DNA from 2 places in the Pseudaestuariivita sp. genome. Region 1 is predicted to be linked to the other one. Evidence: riboswitches for the same ligand, from Rfam matches in the RefSeq annotation. Region 1 holds a riboswitch; the other holds the start of a gene.

Evidence for each region. Region 1 has a riboswitch for cobalamin ahead of ACU0B3_RS17430 (DUF1636 family protein). Riboswitches for the same ligand answer to the same signal wherever they lie in the genome.
Region 2: another riboswitch for cobalamin. It lies ahead of ACU0B3_RS09680 (DUF1636 family protein); the one in region 1 lies ahead of ACU0B3_RS17430 (DUF1636 family protein).

Annotation. Positions count from the first base shown of each region.
Region 1 covers NZ_JBRBVB010000015.1:284,248-292,386, reverse strand. Annotated here, with positions in the region: gene ACU0B3_RS17455 (hydantoinase/oxoprolinase family protein) at 1-1,844, opposite strand, end outside; gene ACU0B3_RS17450 (hypothetical protein) at 2,083-2,247, shown strand; gene hemP (hemin uptake protein HemP) at 2,244-2,417, shown strand; gene ACU0B3_RS17440 (DUF1289 domain-containing protein) at 2,485-2,742, shown strand; gene ACU0B3_RS17435 (DUF1045 domain-containing protein) at 2,801-3,478, opposite strand; cobalamin riboswitch at 3,610-3,824, shown strand; gene ACU0B3_RS17430 (DUF1636 family protein) at 3,945-4,340, shown strand; gene ACU0B3_RS17425 (ABC transporter ATP-binding protein) at 4,337-5,137, shown strand; gene ACU0B3_RS17420 (ABC transporter substrate-binding protein) at 5,134-6,069, shown strand; gene ACU0B3_RS17415 (FecCD family ABC transporter permease) at 6,073-7,179, shown strand; gene ACU0B3_RS17410 (Dps family protein) at 7,219-7,692, opposite strand; gene ACU0B3_RS17405 (hypothetical protein) at 7,839-8,139, opposite strand, start outside.
Region 2 covers NZ_JBRBVB010000007.1:1,745-9,883, reverse strand. Annotated here, with positions in the region: gene cobN (cobaltochelatase subunit CobN) at 1-1,519, opposite strand, end outside; gene cobW (cobalamin biosynthesis protein CobW) at 1,523-2,557, opposite strand; gene ACU0B3_RS09680 (DUF1636 family protein) at 2,570-2,944, opposite strand; cobalamin riboswitch at 3,037-3,247, opposite strand; gene cobO (cob(I)yrinic acid a,c-diamide adenosyltransferase) at 3,280-3,894, shown strand; gene ACU0B3_RS09670 (ion channel) at 3,900-4,496, shown strand; gene ACU0B3_RS09665 (Lin0512 family protein) at 4,628-4,969, shown strand; gene ACU0B3_RS09660 (Lin0512 family protein) at 4,973-5,311, shown strand; gene cobD (threonine-phosphate decarboxylase CobD) at 5,294-6,268, opposite strand; gene cbiB (adenosylcobinamide-phosphate synthase CbiB) at 6,261-7,190, opposite strand; gene ACU0B3_RS09645 (propanediol utilization protein) at 7,205-8,020, opposite strand; gene ACU0B3_RS09640 (histidine phosphatase family protein) at 8,013-8,139, opposite strand, start outside.

The DNA of each region.
Region 1 (8,139 bases):
CCCGGGTCGAGCCCGGGACGGGTTGTCTGCGCGGTGCGGGCGTTGACGGACCAGACGGTGATCTCGACCTCCATCCCCGCGACGGCACGGCCGAAGAGTGAGACGTAGGCCTCTTCGAAGAGCTCTTTGAAGCGGTTCTGGTCTGGGTTTGCGGCCTCTTCGGCGGTGAGGGAGACGGGGATTTCCCAGCCTTGGCCCGCGTAGCGCATGTAGACGCGGTGGTCGGCGAGGATGTCGGAGGTGGCGTCGCAGGAGCGGACAAAGCGGGTGGCTTCCTCGGTCATCTCCTCGAAGAGCGCGGTGACGGCGCCTGCGTCGAAGGCCGAGAGGCGCATAAAGACGGAGCGGTTCGCCTCGAAGCTGAACGGCGCGCGGAGAAAGCCGATGGCCGATCCGACGCCGGCGCCTTGCGGCACGAGGCAGCGGTCCACGCCCAGCTTTTCGCAGAGCCGTGCGGCGTGCAGGGGCGCGGCGCCGCCGAAGGCGATCATGGTGTAGCCCGCGAGGTCCTCGCCGTTTTCGACAGCGTGCACGCGGGCGGCGTTGGCCATGTTCTCGTCCACGACTTCGGCAAGGCCCCAGGCCGCCTCGGTGGCGTCCATGTCCAGGGTCTGACCGATGGCGGCGTCGAGGGCTGCCTCCGATTTTTCACGGTAAAGCGGGATCGAGCCGCCGGCGAAATTCTGTGGGTCGAGCTTGCCCAGCACCAGGTCGGCGTCGGTCACCGCAGGCCGCGTGCCGCCCCGTCCGTAGGACGCCGGTCCCGGCTCGGACCCGGCGCTTTCGGGGCCAACGCGGATTTGGTTCATCGCGTCCACATGGGCAAGTGAGCCGCCGCCCGCGCCGATCTCGACCATGTCGATCACGGGGATCGAGATGGGCATGCCGGAGCCTTTCTTGAACCGGTAGGTGCGGGCGACTTCGAAGACGCGGGCGGTCTTGGGCGCCTGGTTCTTGATGAGGCAAATCTTGGCCGTGGTGCCGCCCATGTCAAAGCTGAGGACTTTGCTGAGGCCGTGCCGTGCGGCGATGTCGGCTGCAAAGATCGCGCCACCTGCCGGGCCGGATTCAACGAGGCGGACAGGAAATTCGGCGGCGCTCTCGAGCGACATGATCCCACCGCCGGAGTGCATGAGGAAGACCGGGCAGTCCGCCCCTTCGTCCGCCAGACGGCCCTTGAGGCGCGTCAGGTAGGACTTCATCAGCGGCTTGATGTAGGCGTTGGCGATGGTCGTGTTGAAGCGCTCGTATTCGCGCATCTGCGGCGAGACATCTGACGAGAGCGAGACCATCACGCCGGGCAGTTTGGCGGCAAGCACCTCGGCCACCTGCCGCTCATGGGCGTCATTGGCATAGGCGTGCAAAAAGCCGACAGCGACGCTTTCATACTGCGCCGCGCGCAGCGTTTCTGCCAGCGCCTCAACCTCCGCCAGATCGAGCGGGATCAAAACCTCGCCGCGGGCGTCCATTCGCTCGGTCACCGTATACCGGCGGTTGCGCGCCAGAAGCGGCGGCGGAAGCTTGAGGTTCAGATCATACTGCTCGAACCGGCTCTCGGTGCGCATCTCGATCACGTCGCGAAAGCCCTGCGTGGTGATGAGTGCGGTCTTGGCGCCCCGCCGCTCGATCAGGGCGTTGGTGGCGAGCGTCGTGCCGTGGATGATCTGAGTGATCGCGCCGAGGTCGATCCCGGCTTTGCGCGCGACCTGGTGCATCCCGTCGATGATCGCGTCCTCGGGCGCGGCGTAGGTCGTGAGCACCTTGGTCGAGTGCCATCCCTCGGGCGTTTCCAGCACCACGTCGGTGAAGGTGCCGCCGATGTCCACGCCAAGTCTGATCGTCATGTGCCGCGCTCTTTGTTGTCCGTGCGCGGAGCGTAGCGGGAAGTCTCGTAGGGCTCCATTTAGAAAACCGCGCCCCGTGATGAAAATCCCTGCCACTTTGACCGGTCGATAATCTGACTTCTTTTATCGGAATTGACATTCCCGACAAAAACAGTCAGCCTGACGTCATCATGTCTCAGCCACCCGTGGTTTTCCGCGCGGGCAGCCCGGACCATCGCAACACCTCAGGAGGTGACCCATGGACCATGGCTTTCAGGCTGCGCCATTGCCGCAGAGCGCGGCGCTTGGCCCGCGCGAGGACAGCGTGTGCTGGCGCGACATTCTGCAAACCGCTCTGCACGGGCTTTACCCGTCCGATGAGCACCTCGAGCGCTTGCTCGACCATCTGGAGCGGACGCCGTGAACGCCATGACCCAAGTGCCCCGCCCGATGGACGTGCCCGAACGCCCGCAGGTCGCCACCTATGACGCGCGCGACCTGATCCGGGACGGCGTGCAGGCGCAGATCGTTCTGGACGGGCAAACCTACATCCTGCGCATCACAAAGGCGGGCAAGCTGATCCTGACGAAGTGAACTCTTTCGCCGAACCAAGGCAGCACGCGCGGCGTTGAGCCCGCGAGGCAACCGAACAAGGGACCCCATGGCCAAGACACCCAGCCCCTGCATCGACGTGTGCAAGTTCAAACGCGAAGGCCACTGCATCGGCTGTTCGATGACCAAGGCGCAAAAGGCGCTCTTCAAGGGCCTGAAAAAGGACAAGCACCGCGCGGCATTCGTCACCATGCTGGTCGCGCAGCAACGCCAGCTCGGGCGGTACTCGCACTGGACGTCCGCCTATTTGCGCAAGTGCCTCAAGAAGAAGGTCAAGCCGGTCTCAGCCGTGCGGGATGCGGCCTAGGCGGGACTGTGTACCCTCGTGACACAAGGTGCAGGAGCGCGTCTGCGCAGGCAAAAGCCTACGCCGCGCCGCGCAGGGGGAACTGGCCGATGACCTCGAAGGCGCTGTCCTGACGCTCTCCACAAAGGGCGATCTGGTCCAGCACGAATGGAGCCGGCATCGGCGGGAAATGCGCGGCGACCCGCTCGGTCCAAAGGGGCAGATCGGCGGTCGGGATCGGGCCCGTCAGGGTCATGTGAAAGCGGAATTCGTCCAGCACATAGGGATAGCCCCACCGCGCAAGCAGTGCCTCTTGCCGCGGCGTGAGCTGCGCCTTGCGCCGCCGCTCGGTCTCTTCCGCGGTCGGTGCGGCGCGAAAGTCGTCGAGCTCCTGCACACAGGCCGCCGCCACGCTCGCTAGATCGTCCTGGCTCCCGAGCGGCACCAGCGCCAGAAACCGCCCAATCGTCGCCACCTGCAGCCCTGCGCAGCGCGCGGCGGGCGTGCGTTCCGCAAGCGCCTCCACGGCCGCACATAGCTGGTCACCCGTCATGCCCTCGGCCAGTCGGAACGGCGGCTTGAGCGTTGCGTGGAAGCCGTATTTGCGCGGGGTGCGAGTCACGGCGTCCAGCCCTGCGAGGTCGGGCTTCGGCACGGGCACGCCGCGCAACACGTCCCACCCAAGCCAGCGCGCGCCGGCCTCGGCCAAAGCACCTGCGCGGGGGGTGAAGTAGATGGCATGGCGGGCGTACTTCATGCTGCGGCACATACCGCAGATGGCATCTCGGCACCACACGCTATTCGCCTGCGCGCGCGTCTCGGACCCCGAAAACGCCCCTTGAAACATCCCCCAGGGGCGATGCGCGATTGACAGACTCGAAAGGATGCGGCTTTGTCCGCGATGATGGTTCTCGCAAGCCCAAGGCGCGCGGGATGAAAAGGGAACACGGTGCGGCGTAGCCAACAGGCACCAAATCCGTGACTGCCCCCGCAACTGTGAGCGGTGAGCGAGCCCGAGATGAGCCACTGGACGTTGCGTCCGGGAAGGTTCGGGCAAGCAGCGACCCGCGAGTCAGGAGACCTGCCATCGACGGCGCGCACCCGTGCGCCGGAGTTTCAACGCGATGCGGGCGGGGCGCCCGGTCAGGAGCACAGCATGGCGACGCGGCATCTTCCGCAGCGACATGGCCCTTTGCGCCCGCAGGCGCGTGGCGGAGGGCCATATGACACATCGGATCACAATCTGCACCTCGTGCCGGCACAAGGGCACCGACTGCCGCCCGGGCTATGAGCTGATCGACAAGCTGCGCACGGCCATCGCGGCCGCCGGGGCGTCGGTGCCGGAGGATTTCGAGATCTCGGGCGTGGCCTGTATGGCCGGCTGTGACCGCCCCTGCACCGTGGCCTATCACGGCACGAAAAAGGCGACGTATCTCTTTGGCGACATCGAGCCGGAGACGGACATCGCCGACCTCGTGGCCTTCGCGCGCCAGTATGCCTACCTGCACGACGGCTGGTGCGCCTCGGTTGACCGGCCCGGCAAGCTGCGCAAGGCGACGCTTGCGCGGGTGCCTGCGGCAATCATCGCGCTCGAAGAGAGCGAGGCCCGGGCGTCGTGAGCGCGGCAAACCTCACCGTCACCGACCTCTCGTGGTCGCCGGGGCGCAGAGCGCCGACGCTGCTGCATCCGGTGAGCTTTGCGCTCGAGGCGGGGCGCGTATTGGGCATCGTCGGCCCGAACGGCGCCGGCAAGACGACGCTGCTGCGCCTCCTCTACCGGTTCCACCGCCCCACAACAGGCCACGTGCAAGTCGGTGGCGCCGACATCTGGGATATGCCGGCCCGTGCCGTGGCGCAGCGCGTCGCGGCGGTGCTGCAAGAGCAACCCGGCGACTTTGCTCTGACGGTTCAGGAGATCGTCACCCTGGGGCGCACGCCGCATCGGCGCGGCTTTGCCGGCAGCGCCGGTGTGCGTGACGTGCAGATCATCGAGGGCGCGCTGGCCCGGCTCGACCTCGACGGTCTCGCGGAGCGCCACCTCAGCACCCTCTCGGGTGGGGAGCGCCAGCGGGTTATGGTCGCGCGTGCGCTCGCGCAGGAGCCGCAGCTTTTGATCCTCGACGAGCCGACCAACCACCTCGACATCCGCCACCAGCTGGAGGTGCTGGAGCTGATCCGCACCCTGCCCCTGACAATCGTGACCTCGCTGCACGATCTCAACCTGGCCGCCGCCCTCTGCGACGACGTCCTGCTCCTTCACTCCGGGCGCGCGCTCGGATTTGGCCCGCCGCACGAGGTCCTGTCCGAGGCTGCCGTGTCAGATGCCTTTGGCGTTCGGGCGCGCACAGAAACCCTGTCGGTCAGTCAGACCGAGCACCTCACCTACCACCTTCACACTCATGGACCCCAACGATGAAGACGACACTCCTGACCACCGCCGCCCTCGCGCTTACCGCTGGCGCTGCCTTTGCCGAGACAACGGTGCAAAGCTGCAACCGCACCGTGACCTTTGACGAGGTGCCGAGCCGCGCGATCTCGAACGACGTGAACCTGACCGAGATGATGCTCGTGCTCGGGCTGACCGACCACATGGTCGGCTACACCGGCATCTCGGGCTGGAAGACGCTGGATGAGGACATGCGCGCCGGCGTCGAGGCGCTGCCGGAACTTTCGGCCAAGTACCCCTCCAAGGAAGTGCTGGTCGGCGCGGATGCAGACTTCTTCTTTGCCGGCTGGAACTACGGCATGAAAGTCGGTGGCGACGTCACGCCCGAGACGCTCGCCCCCTTCGGCATCGAGGTCTACGAGCTGACGGAAAGCTGCGCGCATATCATGGAGAAGGGCAAGGCCAGCATGGACGACATGTACGCCGACCTGATGAACCTCGGTGCGATCTTCGATGTGGAGGACAAGGCAGCCGCGCTGGTCGAGGGTTACAAGGCGGAGCTGGCCGCGATCACCGCAGGTCTCGAACCCGGCGCGCCGGTGCGCGCCTTCGTCTACGACAGCGGCGAGGACAAGCCCTTCACCGCCGGCCTCTACGCGATGCCCACCGCGCTGATCGAGGCGGCGGGCGGCACCAATGTGATGAACGGCTTTGAGAAGAGCTGGGGCATCGTCACCTGGGAAGAGGTTGTCGAGCAGAACCCGGAGGTCATCGTCATCGTCAACTACGGCACCGTGACCGCCGCGCAAAAGCGGGCCTTCATGATGTCGAACCCCGCCTTTGCCGAGATCGACGCGGTCAAGAACGACCGGTTCGTGACGCTCGAATACGTCGAGGCGACGCCCGGCCCTCGCAACATCGCCGCGGTCAAGACGCTGGCGGACGCGTTCCGGGGCAACTGAGCGATGAGCGATACGGCCGTTCCGTCCCCCGTGCAGTCCCCAGTGCAGTCCGCCGCGCAGTCTCCGGTGCGCGAAGCCAAGAGCCGGGCGCTGGGGCTGACCGCGCTCGGGCTGACTGCATTCGGGCTGGCGGCGCTGCTCGTATCGCTCTCGATCGCCATCTCCGTGGGAGCCGTGCCGGTCCCCACAGGCACGGTCTGGGGGGTGCTGGTGGGCAAGATCTCGCCCGGCATCATCGAGGCGGACTGGAGCCGGGGCCGCGAGGCCATCGTCTGGGACATCCGCTTCCCCCGCGCGCTGCTCGCGATCCTCGTCGGCGCCGGCCTTGCGGTGGTCGGCGCCGCGCTGCAGGCAGTCACGCGCAACCCACTGGCCGATCCGCACCTCCTTGGCATCTCGTCGGGCGGTGCATTTGGCGCGATCTTTGCCCTCCTGCACTCCGGGCTCTTTCTGGGGCTTTTGACGGTTCCGATCCTGGCGTTCTGCGGCGCGCTCCTGGCGACGCTGGTCGTGCTCGGCGTCTCGCGGCTGGCGGATGCGCAAAGCGCGGACCGGCTGGTGCTGGCCGGTGTCGCGGTCTCGTTCATCATCATGGCGGGCGCGAACGGGCTGATCTTTCTCGGCGAGCCGCACGCCTCGCATACGGTGGTCTTCTGGATGCTCGGAGGGCTGGGCCTCGCGCAGTGGGACCACCTGATCTACCCGGCTGTGATCCTTTTGGCTTGCGGCGCGTGGCTGGCCACCCGCACGGCGCAGCTGAACGCGATGACCGTCGGGGACGAGACCGCCGCCACGCTTGGCATCCCCGTCGCGCGGTTCCGGCTGGCCGTGTTCGTCGCCGGCGCGCTCATCACCGGCGTGATGGTCGCGTTCTCCGGGATCATCGGCTTTGTCGGGCTGATGGTGCCGCACGTGGCGCGGATGCTCGTCGGCGGAGACTACCGCCGCGTCCTGCCTGCCTCGGCGCTGATCGGCGCGATCTTCCTCCTCTGGGCCGACATCGCCGCCCGCACCATCATGGCCCCCGAAGACATGCCAATCGGCATCGTCACCGGCCTCGTCGGCGGCGTGTTCTTTGTCTGGCTCCTGGGACGCAGGCGCGGCGTCTAGGGCGGCGAGGTAAGGTGGGCCGTGGCCCACCCTACGGGCTTAGCCCTTGAGGTGGGCGCGGAGGAACCAGGCGAATTTTTCGTGTTCCTGGCCGCGGGCGATGCAGAGGTCCTCGGTGAGCGTGTCACCGTGTTCGGCGGCGAGCGCGCCGGCGCCGGCGAGGGTCGCCGCGAGCGTCTCCTGCGCCTCCTGCATGGCCGCGATCATCTCCTTGTCGGAGGCGTGGCCATCGTGCTCCTTGACCTTGGAGCGCGCGAGCATGCCGGCCAGCGTGCCTTCGGCATGGGCGTCCAACGCCTTCACCCGCTCGGCCAGATCGTCCTGCGCGACGAAGTGGTCCTCGTAAATCTTCTGGAAAAGATCGTGCAGCGGGCCAAAGCCCATCCCCGTCACGTTCCAGTGAAAGTTCTGCGCCAGCATCGTGGCAACGGCGGTCTCGGCGACCGACTGGTTGAGCGCGTCTGCGATGGCGGCGCGCGCGTCGGTGGTGAGCGCTTCGGCTGTCTGGGTCATCCCTTGCTCCCTCTCCTGCAAGTCTGGGGTCTCTCGATCCAGCTGGCTGGCGGACGTGCTGGCTTGCTGTGCGGGAGTACGTAGACACCCGCAAACCAAAAGCAAGATGTTTTTAGAATTATTCTAAAACCGACAAGTTCACTCGGTTACAGATCAAAGCTGACTGCGATCCGGGCGATCAGAAACTTGACGAAGCGCCGGTTCTGCGGCGCCACCCGCGACGCCAGAAGGAACGCGACGCTGGGCGCGTCATCCGCCACGGACGATCGCGCCAGTTGCAAGAGCCACGTCTCGTCGAATGTCATCTCCACTGCGCCCGGCGCATAGAGCCGAGCGGTCTGTCCCAGCGCTTCGGGCAGGCAGCGCATCAGCGCCTCGGCGTAAGCCTCCCGCGAGGCACACTTCTCCACCTGCAACAGCGCGCACGCCTCGAAAAGATCCGTCCGC
Region 2 (8,139 bases), on a different contig from region 1:
AGAGATAGAAGGCGACGTAGCCATGGCGCGGCGTGCGGGCGAGGTCGTGGTAGTCGTCCTCGCGCTCCTGCACCTCGCCCCGTTCGGGTTGCAGTGCGATCAGGCGCGTGCCGACCCGGAGGGCTTTGAAGTGGAAGGCGTAGTCTTCGACCGCAGGGTCTTGCGCCGGGTCTCCCCACGCCATTTGCAGGTCGTTCTGAGCGGTCTCGGGGAGGCTTTGGAGCGCGCGTTCGTAGTCCGCTACCGGCCAGCTGAGCGTCTCTGTCCTGAGGGCCGTGCCGAGGTCCGACGGTGCTTCACCGCCGAGCCATGTCATCATCTCGCCGACCGATTCCAGCGGGTCGAGGCCCACGGCATGTGCGAGGTTCCAGTCGCGGCCGGGGTAGGTGGAAAGCACCAGCGCGAGTGTCTTTTCGGCGAGTGGTTTGTGCGTCAGCGCGAGGGTCGCGGCGACGCGGTCGACGACGTGCTTGATCCGCGCGTGATCGGCCCGGTGGCCGAAGTGCGAGAACTCGAGGTCTGGGTCCTTCTTGGCAGGTGCCTTGAAGCTCGCGACGCCTGCAAAGAGCCGCCCGTCCACCTCCGGCAGCACCACGTGCATCGCCAGATCGGCAGGCGAGAGGCCGCGTTCGGCTTCTTTCCATTCGCCTTTGCGCGCCGTCGAGAGGGCGACCTGGAAGACCGGGCAGCCGGACGCGTCGAGGGGCGACGTGCCATCGTCCGTCTGGGCGGAGAAGGCGGTTGCGTTGATGATGGCGGCGGGCTGGGCTCCGGTGAGGACCTCCCGGATCCACTGTGCCGCCTGGGGCTGCTTGAGGGACGGCGCGAAGAGGCCGATGGCTTGGAAACCGCGTGTTTCCAGTTCCGCGAGGAGGGCGTCGACGGGTTCGGTGTCGGCGGAGGTGAGGTAGGAGCGGTAGAAGGTGACGATCACGCTGCCTTGCGCTGGCGTCGTCGCGACCACCCCTTCCCCCGGACGGTACCAGCCAAAGTCCGGCACCATTTTGCTGCCCATCACAGGCGCGGCGTAGAGGCCGGCTGCGAGTGCCATTTGAGCGAGGGCGGCGTGGGCGGCGACGGCGCCTCCGGCTTCGCAGAGAGCCGACAAACGGCGGAGCGTGGAGACGGGGACCGTGGACAAAGCGTCAAGCGCAGGGTCGGGACGTCCGTCGGCGGGCAAGACAGCAAGGGCGATGCCCTTCCGGCGGCAGAGGTCCTGCACGGACATCAGGCCGTAAGACCAGTAGCTTTCGCCGCCGATGAGCCGGATCAGGATGCCCTTGGCGTGGCACAAGGTCTGCTCGAGATACGTGTCCACCGACAGCGGATGCTTGAGCGCCACGAGGTTCGCGAGCCGCACTGAAGGCAGGTCGTCCTTCCCGCGCCGGTATCCCGCCTGAAACGCGCCGAGGTCGCTGTCGGAAAACGACAGCACCACCAGATCAGCCGGGCTCTGGGCCAGGTCGAACGGCGTCTCGGTGTCACCAAGGCCATGGCTTTCGCGGAAGACGACGTGCATGGATCAAGCGCCCAGGATGGCCTCGATCTCGGCGCGGTTCACGTGGTCATGCTCGGCGATCACCACGAGCGAAGAGCGGCGCGGGCGGTCGCCCCAGGGCGCGTCGAACTGCATCCGCACGCGCGCGCCCACGGCCTGCACCAGCATCCGCATCGGTTTGCCTTTGACCGCGATGTAGCCTTTGACCCGGAGCGCATGCGCCTCGCGCGCAAGCCGCTCGATGCGCGCCTCGAGGTCCTTCGGGTCATCGATCTCGGGCAGGTGCACGACGATGGTGTCGAAGTCGTCATGCTCGTGGTCGTGGTGCCCGTCGTGGTGGGAGGGGCGGGCGTCAAGGTCGTCTTCGGCAGCCGCGCCAAGCCCCAGCACGACGCGGGGGTCCACAACGCCTTCGCTCACCGGCAGGATCGGCAGGCTGCGGGGCGCCTCGCTTTCCACGACGCCGCGGGCCTTGGCCATGGTGGCGTCGTCCACGAGGTCGGCCTTGGTCAGCAGGATGATGTCGGCGCAGGAGATCTGGTCCTCGAAGACTTCCGAGAGCGGCGTCTCGTGATCGAGCGACTCGTCCGCCTCGCGCTGGGCCTGAACGGCATCCACGTCGGTGGCGAACTGGCCTTTGGCGACGGCCTCTGCATCCGCCAGCGCGACTACGCCGTCGACGGTGATGCGCGACCGGATCGCGGGCCAGTCGAACGCCTTGAGGAGCGGCTTGGGGAGCGCCAGACCGCTGGTCTCGATCAGGATGTGATCGGGCGGCTCGGGCAGGGCCATGATCTGCTCGATCGTCGGGATGAAGTCATCGGCCACCGTGCAGCAGATGCACCCGTTCGCGAGCTCGAGGATGTTCTCCGCCGGGCAATTCTCGTCCGCGCATCCCTTGAGGATCTCACCATCGACGCCCATCGTGCCGAACTCGTTGACCAGCACCGCGAGGCGCTTGCCTTGAGGGTTGGTCATCAGGTGACGGATAAAGGTGGTCTTTCCCGCGCCGAGAAAGCCGGTGATGACGGTGACGGGGATTTTGGTCAAATCGTTCATGTCAGGGGTCCCTCAGAGCTTTGGGATGCCGGATAGCATCGGCGGGATGCGGGCGATCGATTGTTTGCGAAAGATGACGGGACGTTCGCGCCATGGGACCAGCCCGTCGGATGTCGCGGCATAGGCGGCAGCGCCTGCGAGGATGTCGTCCGCGTGACCCTCATCGGGGTCGAGGCGGCCGTAGACGTAGGTCCACTTCCCGCCTTCCTGCAACGCGACAGAGCAGCCGTTCTTGCAGGCTGACAGGCACTCGACCGGCTGGATCGTCACGCCCTCGGGTGCGCCCTTGGCCAGCAGCTCTTCGGCGAGCCGCGCGCCGCGCCGGGGCGCCTCGGGGTCATCGCCCTCGTGCTTGCAGGTGGTGCAGACGTAGAGTGTCGCGCCCATGATCGTCCCTCGTTCCCGTATCCCAAAGGGGCGCGCATGGGGGACCGGCGGGCAGACCTCCCGCATGATCCGGCCACGACACACCCCGGTCGTCCGTCTTCGTCGCGCTGGCAGGTCTCCCGGCTTGCAAAGTGCCTTGCGGCCTGGATGCGGCCTTCCCGGGCTCCTCCCAGTGGCGGTGCATCCTCTTTGGTCACGGTCGCGGGGGCGGCTGCGTCGGGTGCGGTTTGCGGTAAAACCAGACCCCTCGCATTCCCTCTTCGCCCAAGGTAGCTCTTGGGAACCAGCACCGTCACCTAGAGGCCCGCCGGCGCGGGATGTCAACCGGAGTCGTCATGTCAGAGCTCGATCAGAACGCCCGCCACGCCAGCAAGATGGCCAAGAAGAAGGCCGCCCGCGACCGCATGATGGCCACCAAGGAGGGTGAGAAGGGCCTGATTATTGTGCACACCGGGCCGGGGAAGGGGAAGTCTTCGTCGGGGTTCGGGATGATCCTGCGCTGCATCGCGCACGATATGCCGTCAGCGGTGGTGCAGTTCATCAAAGGGGCCTGGCAGACCGGCGAGCGCACGCTGATCGAGGCGAACTTTGCGCATCTGTGCCAATTCTACGCGATGGGTGAGGGCTTCACCTGGGAGACCCAGGACCGCGCCCGCGACATCGCCGCCGCCGAGAAGGGCTGGGAGAAAGCCAAGGAGCTGATCCGCAACCCCGAGATCAAGATGGTTCTGCTCGACGAGATCAACATCGCTTTGCGGTACGACTACCTGAGCGTCGACGACGTGGTGCAGTTCCTCGTCGAGGAAAAGCCGCCCATGACCCACGTCGTGCTGACCGGGCGGAACGCCAAGGAAGAGCTGATCGAGATTGCCGATCTGGTAACTGAAATGAGTTTGGTGAAGCACCCCTTCCGGTCGGGGGTTAAAGGGCAGAAGGGCGTGGAGTTTTGAAGACGGTGCGGCTGTTTCCCGGTTCCACGAGAGGCAGCCGCGCCCGCAATGCCATGAGTGCGTTTATCGCAGGTCTTGGCGGGGTCATCCTTTTGGAGCTCTTTTTCGAGGTCTTCTCTAGGGTCGGCTTTACGCCAACACCATATGCCACCGCGATGTTCGCAGCCTTCGGATTCGTATTCTTTCTCGCGACAACGTTCGCAGTCATCTACCTGCAGAGTGAGCGCTTTCGCATTTCTCCGTCGAGGTTGATCCGGGACATCGCGATTTCGATCTTTTACAGTGTCGTCGCCTTCGCGCTTTACTACCGGACGGTTGGCATCTTGCCGACGTTCGACGCGCAACGGACTCAGACAGCGCGAGACTTCATCTATTTCTCGGTCGTGACCTTCTCGACGCTTGGCTACGGCGACTTTCGACCTAGCCCCGACTCTAGGCTTTTGGCGGCGTCACAAGCGTTGCTGGGTACGGTGCATATCGGGATGATCGTCGGCGCCGCGTTTCTGACGTTTTCAATGTCGGGGCGCGGCGAAAAGCAGGTCAGGCCAGTGCCATCGACACAAAGGCGGAGATGGTCCCGAAAGCGACGAAGAGGTAGATAGCTCCTGACAACCGTCTATACGTTTTCTTTGACAACTTCGCCCTCCTCTTTCTTTTCAGATCGCCTACACATTTATTTACACACTTCTAGTGCAAAAAACAAGTTAACCCCACCCTCCGAAAGGCCCACCTCATGCCCAAGAAACGCATGCTCACCGAGTTCGGGATGGGCTCCTCGCTCCGCCGGCAGGACTATACCGAGGCTGCCAAGCGCGCCGTTCAGGACGCGCTCTGGCACAACTCGATCAACCTCGCCGAGCTCTTTGGCCGGGAGAAATCCGAGATGCTCATCGACCTGGAAATCGGAGTGCAAGCGCCTGACGAGGTGGACAAAAGCGCCGTGACCGAAGCCTTCCCCTACGGCCAGATCAGCGTCACCTGCGTCAAGGGAGGGCTCGACGTGCCGCGCACGGACGGCAAGCCGACGGTGATCGCCAATGTCGCCATTTCCGTCAGCTTCGAGATGGAGGGCTAGGCCATGCAGCGTTTCATCATCGAGATGGGGATGGGCAACGACCAGTACGGGATGGACTACACCAAGGCCGCTGCGCGCGCGATCGAGGACGCGATCCGCCACTCGTCGATCCCGATGTTCGAGACCCTCGGCATCTCCCACGACGCGATGGAGGTCCGCGTGACCCTCGGCGCGCAGGAACCGGACAAGATCGACACCGAAGCGCTTGTCGCCAAACTGCCGCGCGGCAAGGCGTCCGTCACCGCGACCCACGGCGGGCTCAACGTGGTGAACCCGGATACGGGCAACACGCTTGTGATTGTTCAGGCGGCAGTGGAGGCGTTCTTACCCAAGCAGGCGTAAGGCGCTCTTTAGCCGATCCCATTCGCCTGCCAGGCCTGGCAGTCCAAGCCGCAGCCACGTCTTGGAATACGGAAAAACCCGCGACCAGATTTTGTGTTCCGCGAGATGTGTCTGTGCCGCCTCCGCATCCTCCGTCTCATAAAGCCGGAAAAGCCCGGTGCCGCCGGCGCAATGCCACCCAGCAGTCAAAGCCATCTCGTCAAGCGCCTCAGCCTCGTCAGCCAACCGCGCGCGCGTCTCAGCAGCCCAGGCTTCATCCGACAGCGCCCTCCGACCTACCTCCAGCGCCGGGCCGTTGACTGACCAAGGCCCCGCCGCCTCGCGCAGCGTCATCAAGAGCTGCGCCGGTCCGAGCGCAAAGCCAAGCCGCAGGCCCGCCAGTCCGTAGAACTTGCCGAACGAGCGGAGTACCAACACCTGATCGAGCGCATCGAGCCGCGGACACACGGACATCTCCGGCGTCGCGTCCGCAAAGCTCTCGTCGACAACCAGCAGCCCGACCTCCCGGCTCAGCGCAGCCACGGCGTCCGGCGTCAAATGACGCCCGTCGGGGTTGTTGGGGTTCACGACCACGGCGACCGCGGCACCATGCAGTGCCTCGACCGACGTCACCTCGGACACGTCCCACCCGGCGGCGCGCGCGCTGGCGGCATGTTCGTTGTACGTCGGTCCCAGCACCCGCATGTCCGCCTTCGGCAACACACGCGGCAAGAGCTGGATCGGGTGTGACGCGCCTGCCAGAGGCAGGATCGGTGCATCCGTGCGGTAGGCCGCCAAAGCCGCGTCTACCAGACCCTGCACCGCAAGGTCCGTCGGCAGCGCCTGCCAATGCGTGCTATCGATCCCCGTCACCGGGTACGGCACGCGGTTGATCCCGGTCGAAAGGTCGATCCAGTCCTCCACTGCGCCGCCAAAACGCGCGACAGCCGCATCCAGATTGCCCCCGTGATCACGCAAGGATCATCCCTCCCAAAGCCAGGCTCAGCCCCGCGACTCCCATCGCGCGCCAATATAGCGCCAGCCCGCGCGCCAGATCGCGCGCCACGGGTTCGCGCCCCGCCGCATAGACGTAAGGATCGTCGACCGCGCCATCGGCGTAAACCCTCGGTCCTGCCAGACGCACACCCAAGGCACCCGCCATCGCCGCCTCCGGCCATCCGGCATTCGGCGAGCGGTGCTGACGCGCGTCGGCAAACATGGCACGCAGGCTCTCGCGAGGCGCGCTGGACACCAGCGCGAAGAGCGCGCCCGTCAGCCGCGCCGGCACCCAGTTCACCACGTCATCGAGCCGGGCCGAGGCCCATCCGAATGCTGCATGCTTCTCCGTCCGGTACCCGACCATCGAATCGAGCGTGTTCACCACCTTGTAGGCCGCAATTCCCGGCAGCCCGAACAGAGCCCCCCAAAAAAGCGGCGCGGTGATCCCGTCCGAGGTGTTCTCCGCAAGGCTTTCGATCGCGGCACGGGTGACACCGGCCTCGTCCAGCTGCGCCGTGTGCCTTCCGACAATCATGCTCACGGCAAAGCGCGCCTGCGCAAGGTCGCCCTGCTGCAACGGGTCCGAGACGGCCTTCACATGGTCGGCCATCGACTTCACCGCGATCAGAGGCCAGGCGAGCAGCCCGAGTAGAAGCGTGCCGAGCCATGTCTGCGGCAGCGCCATTTGCACCGTCAGCCCTACCAGCCCGACGCCGAGGACAAGCAGCGTGACCAGCCAGACGCCGTTGCGCCGCCGCTGCACCTCGGGCAGCGCGCCGTCATTCCAGCGCGCATCGAGCGCCGAGATCACCTGGCCGAGCCAGGTCACCGGATGCCCGATCCGAGCGTAAAGCCACCCCGGCCAGCCCACCACCGCGTCGATCAGCAGCGCAAGCGCCATGGCGCCGAAGAAACTCACGCTGTGCTCTCGAAGCGAAAGACATGGGTGTAACCCGCCGCGCGCAGCCGCGCCGGGCCTTCCTCGGGTACGGTTCCCGACGCATAGAGAAAGGCGCGTGCAGGACCCGTGTGCGCCCGCGCAAGGCCAAGCGCGCCAAGAGAGGCGATCAGGTCGAGGCTCGGGTCTCCGGCGACCCCCCGCAGCTGGGAGCATCGCGCTGCGCTTTCAGTGGCGAGCGCCGCCAGCTTCGCAAGATCGCGCGCGCGTGCCGCCTCCTCCCATCGCGGGACAAGGTCACTGATGTCCGGGAAATCGGTGTCTTTCGGGTCGGTGCGTGAGCATGGCCCCCAGAGCCCCGCGAGACATGTGAAAGTCGGTGCGGGTGGCACCCGCCTCAGTGCACGCCCCGCGCGCGACGCCCAGAGCCAGCTCGACGGGTCCGGCATCATCAGCGGATCACTTGCACCTTCGGCCAGAACGCAGGCTCGCGCCAGCTTCGTCCGAGGCACCGAAGGACCAAAGGAGGCCAGGGCCAAAAGCGCCGCCGTGGACAGGCCCGCGCCCGCGCCCATCGGCAGGGAGGTCCGGGCGCAGTATCGCCCCTTGATCGGCATCCCAAGCGCGTGCCCCAGACGCCGCGCCGGACCACGCGGCAAAGATGTGCCGCTGAGACCAAACCCGGCATCCGACACCCTGCGCATCTCGAGCCATGCTGCAGGGCAGGGCAGCGTCACCAACGCCACGGGACCGTCCGGCCTCATCCGTCCCTGCAGGAACTCGCCAAAGTGACCCGTCACGCGGACAGACGAGAGACCGCGGCGGTCAAGCACCAAGGGGCTCCCAGTTGACCCGCACGATGGCGGGCGGGCTGCCTTTCAGAACCGACAGATGTGTGACCGACCAGGGCGCGATGGCAAAGCCGAGCCCGGCATGCACCTCCCCCAGCGCG